One region of the Lysobacter sp. CA196 genome, then DNA from elsewhere that is predicted to be linked to it. Evidence: riboswitches for the same ligand, from Rfam matches in the RefSeq annotation. Region 1 holds a riboswitch; the other holds the start of a gene.
What was found. A riboswitch is a leader RNA that binds a small molecule or an ion and turns the genes downstream of it on or off. The one in region 1 is predicted to bind cobalamin.

Region 1 (5,729 bases):
TGCCGGCGCAGATACAGACCGCCGAGGAAGAACACCGCCATCGAGGCGTCGGGCAGATGCAGCAGATCGCCGAAGTGATGAAAGCGCGTGGCGATCATCACCATCAACAACAGACACGACAGGCTTAATTGAATGGGACCGGGCAAGTTTTTCATCGGCGACTCTCGATAGGCGCCGGCAACACGGTGGTTGCCGGCAAAGCCCGCGGGCGCGGGCCGAGGTGCTGATCCGTCAGCGGGAAGGCCGGTAACGCAAGGTCAACAGATAGTTGCGGCCGGGCTGGTTGTAGAACGCGGCGGTTTCGTAACGGCGATCGAACACGTTGTTCGCCGCCAGCTGCACGCTCCAGGCTTCATTGAACACATAGCCCAGGCGCAGATCGGTGAGCGCATAGCCGGCGAGGCGACGCGTATTGGCCAGGTCATCATAGCGATCGCCCGCGGCGTAGACGCTGGCGCCGAACGACCAGGCACCGTTGGCGACCGCGAAACGGCGGTCGGCGTCGATGCGCGCGCTCTGCCGCGCGCGCCGCGGCAGCAGCTTGTCGCGGCTGGCGCTGCGGCTGTCGTTGCGCGGGTCCAGCCAGGTCGCGCTGGCGCGCAAGTCCCAGTCGGCCAGGCGCGTGTCGAACACCGCTTCCAGGCCGCGGATGCGCGCACGGTCGACGTTGCCGGGCAGGCCGATCGATGCATCGAACGCGATCAGGTCGTCGATGTCGCTCTCGTAGGCGTTGAGCGACCACACGTGCTGGCGGCGCTCGCCGTGGGTGCCGCGCAGACCGATCTCGACGCTACGCGAGGTTTCCGGCGCCAGCGCGGCATTGCCGTAGCCTGGGTAGTACAGCTCGTTGAAGGTCGGCGCCTTGAACGCGGTGCCGTAGCTCGCGGTCAGACGCAGCGCCTCGCTGAGGTTCCAGCCCCACAACAGGCTGCCGGTGGTCTCGCCGCCGAACTGGCTGTCGTCGTCGCGGCGCAGGCTGGCCTGCAACGCATGCGCGCCGAAACTCTGCTGCCACTGGCCGAAGGCGCCGCGCAGGATGCGAGCGTCGCGGGCATAGCGGGTGTTGCTGTCGATGCGGTCGCGCTGCCAGTCGAAACCGAGGGTGAGCAGGCCGCTGCCGAGGCCGATGTCGCCCTGCACCGAGCCGAGCTGGCGGCGGGTTTCGAAGGTGCTGGAGTACTTGCCGTTCTTGTAGGTGTCGCTGAGGTCTTCGCTGCGGCCGGCGCTGGCGCTGAGGCTGACGCGATCGCTGGGCCGGTAGCGCAGCTTGGCGCCGGCGACCTGCTGCACGCCGTCGGCCTCGTTGTTCTGGCTGCCGTCGTACTGATTGTGGTTTTCGGCGCGGAACAGACGCGCTTCGGCGTCCCACTGCTCGTTGAAGCGGTAACCGCCCTGCAAGGTCAGCGAATCGCTGCGATAACCGTCGCGGTCCGGCGAGTTGGTGAAACAGCCGGCGCCGCCCGGCGAAGGCTTGCCGCGGCAGGCGTTGATGCCGTCGGTGTCTTCGTGGGCGGCGTTGATCGAATACCAGCCGCGCTCGCTCTTGCCGGCCACGCCGGCAGTACCGCGATGGGTGGCATAGCTGCCGATCGAAGCGCTGAAGCTCGGCACGAACGCGCCCTGCGGGCGCCGGGTGAAGATCTGGATGACGCCGCCGATGGCCTCGGAGCCGTACAGGCTGGAGAACGGGCCGCGCACGATCTCGACCCGTTCGATCTGTTCGACCGGAATGTCCTGCAGCGAGGCGCCGCCACTGGTCGCCGAACCGATCTTGACCCCGTCGATCAGCACCAGCACATGGTCGGACTCGCTGCCGCGCAGGAATAGCGAGGTCGCCTTGCCCGGGCCGCCGTTGTTGGCCAGCGAAGCGCCCGGCGTGCCGCGCAACAGCTCCGGCAGCGACGACGGCTGCAGGCGCTCGATCTGCGCTCGATCGATCACCGTCACCGCCGCAAGCGTGGCGTCCTGGGTCTGGGCGGTGCGGCTCGCGGTGACCACGACCTGGTCGAGATCGACCGCGGGCGCGGCCAGCGCCGAGGCGGCGAATGCGGAGCCGGCGAGCACGAAAGCGCAGCGCGCAGGAAGGCGCGCAAGGCGCAGGGATTCGGAAAAACGGAACGTCACAGTCGGCTCTCCATGGCCGCGCCTCACCCGCGCGGTCTAGATCAGGTCGTGACAGGGAGACGGCGGAACGGAGACGGCGCGCGCGCCGATGCCCCGAGACACGGCCCTCCGCCTGTCGGTTCGCGCTCCGGGCCGGTCTCCGGGCTTGCGAGCGGAGTCGGTCCGAGATCGGACCGGGTCTCCCGTACCGCGCCTTCCCGTGTCGGAACACAGTGGCTTCGTGCGGTGCGTGTACTCGCTTACCGTTGCGGGGGCAGCTCCGGATTGACCGACCTGGCGAACGCCAGAGCGGGGACCGGATTCCCGTTTCAATCGCCGATTATGTGTCGGCGATCACCTTGAGCGCGTGCATCTTAGCAGTGGTGCGCCGTGGGGATGCCACCGGATTTTCGCGCAAGCGCGCTTTGAAGTGCTGGATCGCGGCCAGGCGCCTCTCACGGGGACGTGATCCCCCCAGTCATCCTCGCGCAGGCGGGGATGACGGCTGGAAAGCGGATGGCGACTTGAGGGGATTCGAACCTTCCGGCCCAGCACAGCGGGCACCGATCCACCCCCGGGTTCCGCAAAGAGTGTGCCACTACCACTTTTCTACTACTTGCGTTAGGCAAGATTTGGCCGCTTGATTGACCGGTTGTTACGTTCGTGTTAAATCAAAATGACATCGCTGTCATCACCACCAAGGAGTCGTCATGCCCGTCCGCCGCACCTTCGCCGGTTCACGTCACCCTCTGGCCCTCGGCCTCCTGGTAGCGCTCGCCGCGCCGGTCCACGCGCAAGACGCGCCGCAAAGCGATCCCAAGACCCTGGACCAGGTCATCGTCACCGGCACCCGCGTCAGCGACCGCACCGTCGCCGAGTCCACCGCGCCGATCGACATCATTACCCCGGAAACCCTGGAAGCCACCGGCACGGTCGAGCTGGCCACCGCGCTGTCGCGCGCCCTGCCCTCGCTCAACTTCCCGCGCCCGGCCATCACCGACGGCACCGACGCGGTGCGCCCGGCGCAGCTGCGCGGCCTGGCCCCCGACCAGGTGCTGGTGCTGGTCAACGGCAAGCGCCGCCACACCACCGCCCTGATCAACCTCAACGGCAGCCAGGGCCGCGGCTCCTCGCCGGTCGACCTCAACGCCATTCCGATCGCCGCGATCGAACGCGTCGAAGTGCTGCGCGACGGCGCCTCGGCCCAGTACGGCTCCGACGCCATTGCCGGCGTCATCAACGTCGTGCTCAAGGGCAGCGGCACCGGCGGCAGCATCGCCGCGCGCTACGGCCAGTACAGCGCCGGCGACGGCAAGCAGTACCAGTTGTCCGGCGACACCGGTATCAAGCTCGGCGAAAACGGCTGGCTGCACCTGGCCGCGCAGGGCGGGCACCAGGACCAGACCAACCGCGCGCGTCCGTTCCAGGGCCGCGTCGAGCAGCGCTACGGCGATCCCGAGATCGACCAGGGCGCGTTCGCCTACAACGGCGAATACAACCCGACCGACTACCTGAGCTTCTATTCGTTCGGCAGCTACAGCGAACGCGACGTGCTGTCGAACGGCTATTTCCGCTTCGCCGGCGACCCGCGCAACATCCCGGCGATCTACCCGAACGGCTTCCTGCCGCAGATCCACAACGTCAGCAAGGACCGCGCCGCGGTGTTCGGCCTGCGCAGCGAAACCGCCGGCGGCACCCAGATCGACCTGAGCTACAACTACGGCCACAACGGCCTGACCTTCGACATCGAGAACACCCTCAACCGCAGCCTGGGCCCGACCTCGCCGACGCAGTTCTACGCCGGCGCGCTGGAAGTCACCCAGCACGTGCTCAACCTGGACTTCACCAAGTCGATCGACTTCGGCTGGCAGTACCCGGTGACCCTCGCCTGGGGCGCGGAATGGCGCGGCGAGGAATTCTCCGAACGCGCCGGCGAGCCGCTGTCCTACGCCAATGGCGGCGTGGCTGCGCCGAACGGCCAGATCATCCCGGGCGCGCAGGTGTTTTCCGGCTTCCGCGCCAGCGACGCCGGCGACTTCGACCGCCACAGCTATTCGGTCTATATCGACGCCGAAGCCGACCTGACCGACAAGTTCTCGCTCGGCGCCGCCGCGCGTTACGAGACCTACAGCGATTTCGGCGAAACCACCTCGGGCAAGCTGTCCGGCCGCTACGCCTTCACCGACAAGGTCGCGCTGCGCGCCACCGCCTCGACCGGCTTCCGCGCGCCGTCGCTGCAGCAGCAGTTCTTCCAGTCGATCGCCACCAACTTCATCAGCGGCATCCCGTATGAAATCGGCACCTTCCGCGTCGACAACCCGGCCGCCATCGCCCTGGGTTCGGAAGCGCTGAAGGCGGAAGAATCGACCAACTACAGCCTGGGCCTGGTACTGCAGCCGGCCGACCAGCTCTACATCACCATCGATGCCTACAACATCCAGGTGAAGGACCGCATCCTGCTGTCGGAAAACCTGACCAGCACCGCGGTGCGCAACTACCTCAACGCCAACGGCTATCCCGGCATCGGCGGCGGCCGTTACTTCACCAACGCCGTCGACACCGACACCAAGGGCGTGGACATCATCGCCACCTACGGCTGGGACGTCGGCTCGGGCAAGTTCAACCTCACCGCCGGCTACAACTATTCGAAGACCGAGATCGACAAGATCGCCCCGAACCCGCCGCGCCTGGCGGCAATCGACCCGGCCGCGGTGCGCATCGGCCGCACCGAAATCGGCCGCATCACCCAGGGCGCGCCGCGCGACAAGTTCTTCCTCGCCGGCGACTGGAAGACCGGCAACTGGAACTTCACCGCCACCACCACCCGCTACGGCGAGTTCACCGAGTTGCACGCGACCGACCCGCGCCAGGACCAGACCTTCGGCGACGAATGGACCCTCGACCTGGCCGCGACCTACCGCCTCGACAACTGGGACTTCACCGTCGGGGGCGACAACGTGCTCGATGCCTACCCCGACGAGTCCAAGCTGGTGCGCGGCACCCGCAACTACCTGCCCTACAACACCGCCTCCCCGTTCGGCTTCAACGGCGCCTTCGGCTACATCAAGGTCGGCTATAAGTGGTAAGCGCCGTGGGTGATTTTGATTTGCTCTGCTGATTTACTGGTCAGCCGTAGAGCCGGAGGGCGGCGCACAGGACGTGCGCCGTTTTCCGATAAGACATGGATGTCTTATCGGAAAATCCCGGCGCCAGCTGCGACCTCGCAGGGGAGCTTCGTCAAGGAAGGCCTTTTCTTTGGTTAGCTTTCTTTTGGGCCAGCAAAAGAAAGTAACCCGGCCGCGTCAGCGGACGGAAGCTTTAGATGTTGATGTTGCTTCAGCGCTTTGCGGCAAGAAATGCAGCACCGGAAACGGCGCGGTCGCGACTTGTGTCGCTCCTGCCCTGGCGATAACGCGCCGCTTCGGCGAATGACGATGGCCTCGTTACCTCTACGCGTCCCGCGGTCGCGATTTGCGTCGCTCCTACCCGGCGAGCGCACGCCGCTTCGATAAACGACGTCGGCCTTGGCGCTTCTGCGCATTCCTTGGTCGCGGCTTGCGCCGTTCCTACCCTGGCGAAAGCGCGCCGCTTCGATGAAAGACGGCGGCCTTGGCACCTCTGCGTCC
Region 2 (5,729 bases), on a different contig from region 1:
CCAGACCATCGCCGCGCCTTCGAGCGCGAACACGCAGGCGGTGGCCTCGGCGGCGAGCGCCAGCGGAATGGCCAGGGTGGCGAAGCCCACGGCGAGCAAGGCATACGGCGTCGACAGCTCGATGAAGCGCCGATCGCGACGCAGCCACCATGCCAGTGCCGCATACAACGCGCCCAGCCCCAGCGCGCAGAACGCCAGCGGCATGCGATCGCCTTCGAGCAAACCGGCCTGCAGCGAGAACGCGACCAGCGGCGTGCCGAACACCAGGCAGCCGTCGATGAGGTCGCGGTGCCCAGCCGGACGCTTGCGCGCGTACAGCACCGGGATCAACAGATAGAAGGCGAAGAACAGCAGCAGGAAGGGCTCGGTGGTGGAGAAATGCTCGGGGCGGTACTTGAGCACGCCCCACAAGGTGCCGATGCCCCAGGTGAAGACGAAGCCGAGCAGATTGAGCACCCGCCACGGCCGCCACCAGGCGATCGCGAAAATGCCGGCATTGAGTACGGCGTAGTAACCGAACAGGGCGACGTGGTTGCCGGAACCGGTCGACAGCCAGATCGGCGCGAGGAAACCGGCGAGGATCGCGAACACCGCCAACGCCATCGCGTTCTGCCTCACCGCCAGTACGCCGGCCCCGGCCACCAGCACCACGCTGATCGCGAACGCCGCGCCGGCCGGTATCAGCTGGTACAGCTTGAAAGCGGCGAACACCACCAACAGCAGCACGCCGATCGCGCCGCCCTGCAGGCTCAGGGCGAAACTGCGCTTGCGTTCGCGCTGGCGCCAACCGAACACCAGCCCCGCCATCGCCGCGAGGGCGACGCCGGCCAGGCGCAGCTCGATCGGCAAATGCAGCCAGCCTTGGTCGGTGGCGTACTTCAACAGCGCGGCGACGCCGGCGAACAACACCAGCATGCCGACCTTGACCGGCACATTACCCTCGGTGAACCAACGCCGCAGCCAACGCGCGGCGACGGTGAATACGTCCGGCGGCGGCGGTGCGGCAGGCGCGCGCCAGGCCGCAGGCGCGGCGCGCGCAGCGGCCGGGCGGGCGGCGACGTCCTGCGGTATCGGCGGCGGCACGCTCGCGGCCGGCGACGGCGTGGGCGCCGAGACCGGGGCAACGGGTTTGGCTGGAACGACCGCAGGAGGAACAACCGTGCTGACAGGCGGCGGACGAACCGGCGGCGCTGTCGGCGGCGGCGCTTCGCGCGCGATCCGCTCGGCCAGGGTTTCGTCCCCGCGCTGGCCGGACCTGGCCGCGCTCAGCGACTCGGCTTGCTGCGCCACGCGACGCTCGAGTTCGGACACGCGCGATTTCAGTCCGGCGACTTGCATCAGCGCCACCACCAGCAGGACCGGCACCAGCAACAACCCCAGTGCCACTAAAACGATCAGTGCTTCCATCACCCGTCCCTGTTCCGTGCATCGTGCGCTTGGTCACGAACGTTACACCAAGCCGCAAGCCTTGAAGGACAAGGCTTCACGCATTCTATACACAGCTTGTTCACCACATATCGCGTTGACGGAATCGATAAACCACACTATGTTGTGCCCGTCGGTGCCGATCGCGAGATTGGCTCAATAGGGAAGCCGGTAAGGACGCAGCCAGCGCGACGTCCAAAGCCGGCGCTGCCCCGCAGCGGTATGGGAAACGAACGCTACCAAGCACTGGACGCGCCTCGCGCCTGGGAAGCGGTAGCCAGTAGGAGACGCGAGTCGTCGTGTCCCGAGCCCGAAGACCTGCCGACAGCCGCGCGTTGCACACCGCGCGGTACCGGCCCAGGAGTCTTCGGGGGAAGACGGCCGGTGTCGCAGCACGATGGCTTCGCTGTCGTGCTCGTTCCGTTGCGGCGCCGCCACGCGCGCCGACGCGGGATGCGCCCGTCTCGGGCCGCGCGACACCTCGCCTGCAAGCCCCCGAGTTCCGCGCCCGCGGGGGCACGGCCGTGCCATCGACGACGCCGCTGCGCGGCCGGTCGCCGATGGCGCGTCCGCGTTCTCCGCGCGTCGCCCTTCGCGGGAAGGTCGGCGACCCGTGCACCCACGCCCCGGAGTTACGCCATGACCACGCTCGCACCCGAATCGTCCGCCGCCTCCCCCGCCGCCGACACCGCCGCCAAACCCGCCCGCGACCCGCAAGCCGACACCGGTTTCGCGCTGACCCCGCCCGCGGCCAACCTGACCATGAGCGTGACCAAGCGCAACGGCCGCCGCGAGCCGGTCGACCTGAACAAGATCGTGCGCGCGGTGACCCGCAGCGGCGAAAACCTGTACGCCGTCGACCCGATGCGCGTGGCCACCCGCACCATCTCCGGCCTGTACGACGGCGCGACCACGCGCGAACTCGACGAGCTGTCGATCCGCACCGCCGCCCTGCTGACCGCCGAAGAACCCGAATACGGCCGTCTCGCCGCGCGCCTGCTCGCCGGCGTGATCGAGAAGGAAGTCGCCGGCATCGAGATCCATGCGTTCTCGCAGTCGGTCCAGCGCGGCTTCGACCTGGGCCTGATCAACCAGCGCCTGCTCGACTTCGTCCAGGCCAATGCGCGCAAGCTCAACGACGCGATCGACCGCAACCTCGACGCCAAGTTCGATTACTTCGGCCTGCGCACCCTGTACGACCGCTACCTGCTGCGCCATCCGACCGCGCGCACCGTCATCGAGACCCCGCAGCAGTTCTTCCTGCGCATCGCCTGCGCGCTCAGCGAAGACGTCGGCGACGCGCTCGCCCTGTACCGGCGCATGGCCCAGCTCGACTACATCCCGAGCTCGCCGACCCTGTTCAACGCCGGCACCACCCACGAGCAGCTGTCGAGCTGCTTCCTGCTCGACTCGCCCGACGACTCGCTGGAAGCGATCTACAAGCGCTACATGGACGTGGCCAAGCTCAGCAAGTTCAGCGGCGGCATCGGCCTGAGCTATACCCGCATCCGTTCGCGCGGCTCGCTGATCCGTTCCACCAACGGCCTCAGCAATGGCATCGTGCCCTGGCTGAAGACCCTCGACGCCTCGGTCGCCGCGGTCAACCAGGGCGGCAAGCGCAAGGGCGCGGCCTGCGTCTACCTGGAGCCGTGGCACGCCGACATCGAGGAATTCCTCGAACTGCGCGACAACACCGGCGACGAAGCGCGCCGCACCCACAACCTCAACCTGGCCAACTGGATTCCCGACGAATTCATGCGCCGGGTCGAGGCCGACGCCGACTGGTCGCTGTTCGACCCGTCCAAGGTGCCGCAGCTGACCGACCTGTGGGGCGAAGCCTTCGACCGCGCCTACCACGCCGCCGAAGCGGCCGGCCTGGCGACCAAGAAGGTCAAGGCGCGCGACATCTACGGGCGGATGATGCGCACCCTGGCGCAGACCGGCAACGGCTGGATGAACTTCAAGGACAAGTCCAACCGCGCCTCCAACCAGACCCTGCGCGACGGCAACGTCATCCACTTGTCGAACCTGTGCACCGAGATCCTCGAGGTCACCTCGCAGGACGAGACCGCGGTCTGCAACCTCGGCTCGATCAACCTCTCGCACCACGTCGAGATGTACGACGATCCCAGCTCTAATAAGGGCGTGGGCGCGTTCGATTTCGACAAGCTCGCCGAGACTGTGCGCTTGGCCGTGCGCCAGCTCGACCGCGTCATCGACCTGAACTTCTATCCGATCGAGACCGCGCGCCGCGCCAACCTCAAGTGGCGCCCGGTCGGCCTGGGCTCGATGGGCCTGCAGGACGTGTTCTTCAAGCTGCGCCTGCCGTTCGATTCGGAGCCGGCGCGCAAGCTCGCCCAGGAGATCGCCGAGGCGATCTACTTCCACGCTCTGTCGGCGTCGAACGAGCTGGCGATGGAACACGGCAAGCACCCGTCCTTCGCCGATACCCGCGCATCGATCGGCGAACTGCAGTTCGAGGCCTGGGGCGTCACCCCTTCGCAGCCCGAACGCTGGGACGCGCTGCGCAAGCGCATCGCCGAACACGGCCTGCGCAACTCGCTGCTGATCGCGATCGCGCCGACCGCGACCATCGCCTCGATCGCCGGCTGCTACGAGTGCATCGAGCCGCAGGTGTCGAACCTGTTCAAGCGCGAGACCCTGTCGGGCGACTTCCTGGTCGTCAACAAGTACCTGGTCGAAGAGCTCAAGAAGCTCGGCCTGTGGACCGCGGAGATGCGCGACCGGATCAAGATGGCCGAAGGTTCGATCCAGTCGGTGAACGAAGTGCCGGATGCGCTGCGCCAGGTCTATCGCACTGCGTGGGAGCTGCCGATGCGCTCGCTGATCGACATGGCCGCCGAGCGCGGCGCGTACATCGACCAGAGCCAGTCGCTCAATCTGTTCATCGAGAGCCCGAACATCGGCCAGCTCAGCTCGATGTACATGTACGCCTGGAAGAAGGGCCTGAAGACGACGTACTACTTGCGTTCGCGCCCGGCCACCAAGATCGCCAAGACCACGGTCAGCGCGCCGGCGGTCAGTGCACCGAAGCCGGAATACACCACAGACGAGGCGATCGCCTGTTCGCTGGAGAACCCGGAATCTTGCGAGGCTTGCCAGTAATCCTCCGACCCATCCAAAGCTTCATAGCTTTAGTCCCTCTCCCGTTTACGGGAGAGGGGTTGGGGTGAGGGCAAGCGCATCGCCCAGCTCGCGCAATCGACGATCCTCGCGCGCCCTCATCCGCCCTCCGGGCACCTTCTCCCGCCCGCGGGAGAAGGGATAAGCAACCTCTCCCGCATTCGGAGAGGACAGTAATCCAAGGAACCACCATGTCCACCGATTCAAATCGCCTGCTCCTCGATCCCGGTTTCGATCTCACCCTGCGGCCGATGCGCTATCCGCACTTCTACGAGATGTACCGCGATGCGATCCGCAACACCTGGACCGTCGAGGAAGTCGATTTCTCCCAGGACGTCAACGATCTCAAGCACAAGTTCGGTCCGGCCGAGCGTCACCTGATCGAACGCCTGGTGGCATTCTTCGCCACCGGCGACAGCATCGTCTCCAACAACCTGGTGCTGAACCTGTACCAGCACATCAACGCGCCGGAAGCGCGCATGTATCTGTCGCGGCAGCTGTACGAGGAAGCGCTGCACGTGCAGTTCTACCTGACCCTGCTCGACACCTACCTGCCCGACCCGAACGAGCGCGCCAAGGCTTTCGACGCGGTCGAGAACATCCCCTCGATCCGCGCCAAGGCCGAGTTCTGCTTCCGCTGGATCGATTCGATCCAGGGCCTGCAGCGCATCGAAACCCGCGATCAACGCCGCCAGTTCCTGCTCAACCTGATCTGCTTCGCCGGCTGCATCGAAGGCCTGTTCTTCTTCGCCGCCTTCGCCTACGTCTACTACCTGCGTTCGCGCGGCCTGCTCAACGGCCTGGCCTCGGGCACCAACTGGGTGTTCCGCGACGAGAGCTGCCACATGGCGTTCGCGTTCGAGGTCATCCGCACCGCGCGCGAGGAAGAGCCCGACCTGTTCGACGCCGACCTGCGCGCACAGGTGGTGAAGATGTTCGAAGAAGCGGTCGAGTGCGAATACCAGTTCGCCCGCGACGTGCTGTCCGGCGGCGTGGTCGGCCTGTCGCTGAAGGACATGCGCCAGTACCTGGAATATTGCGCCGACCAGCGCATGGCCCAGCTCGGCATGCCCAAGCACTTCGGCTCGACCAACCCCTTCGCCTTCATGGACCTGCAGGACGTGCAGGAAGTGACCAACTTCTTCGAGCGCCGCGTCTCG

Region 2: it holds a riboswitch for cobalamin, as region 1 does, so the genes downstream of both, ACTOWK_RS18345 (ribonucleoside-diphosphate reductase subunit alpha) here and btuB (TonB-dependent vitamin B12 receptor) in region 1, are expected to answer to the same signal.

What each region holds. Positions count from the first base shown of each region.
Region 1 is NZ_JBQJIN010000002.1:189,047-194,775, reverse strand. Features, by position in the region: gene ACTOWK_RS03535 (hypothetical protein) at 1-155, opposite strand, end outside; gene btuB (TonB-dependent vitamin B12 receptor) at 232-2,100, opposite strand; cobalamin riboswitch at 2,238-2,480, opposite strand; gene ACTOWK_RS03525 (TonB-dependent receptor plug domain-containing protein) at 2,814-5,189, shown strand.
Region 2 is NZ_JBQJIN010000024.1:73,571-79,299, reverse strand. Features, by position in the region: gene ACTOWK_RS18350 (DUF2339 domain-containing protein) at 1-1,407, opposite strand, end outside; cobalamin riboswitch at 1,543-1,765, shown strand; gene ACTOWK_RS18345 (ribonucleoside-diphosphate reductase subunit alpha) at 2,065-4,551, shown strand; gene ACTOWK_RS18340 (ribonucleotide-diphosphate reductase subunit beta) at 4,761-5,729, shown strand, end outside.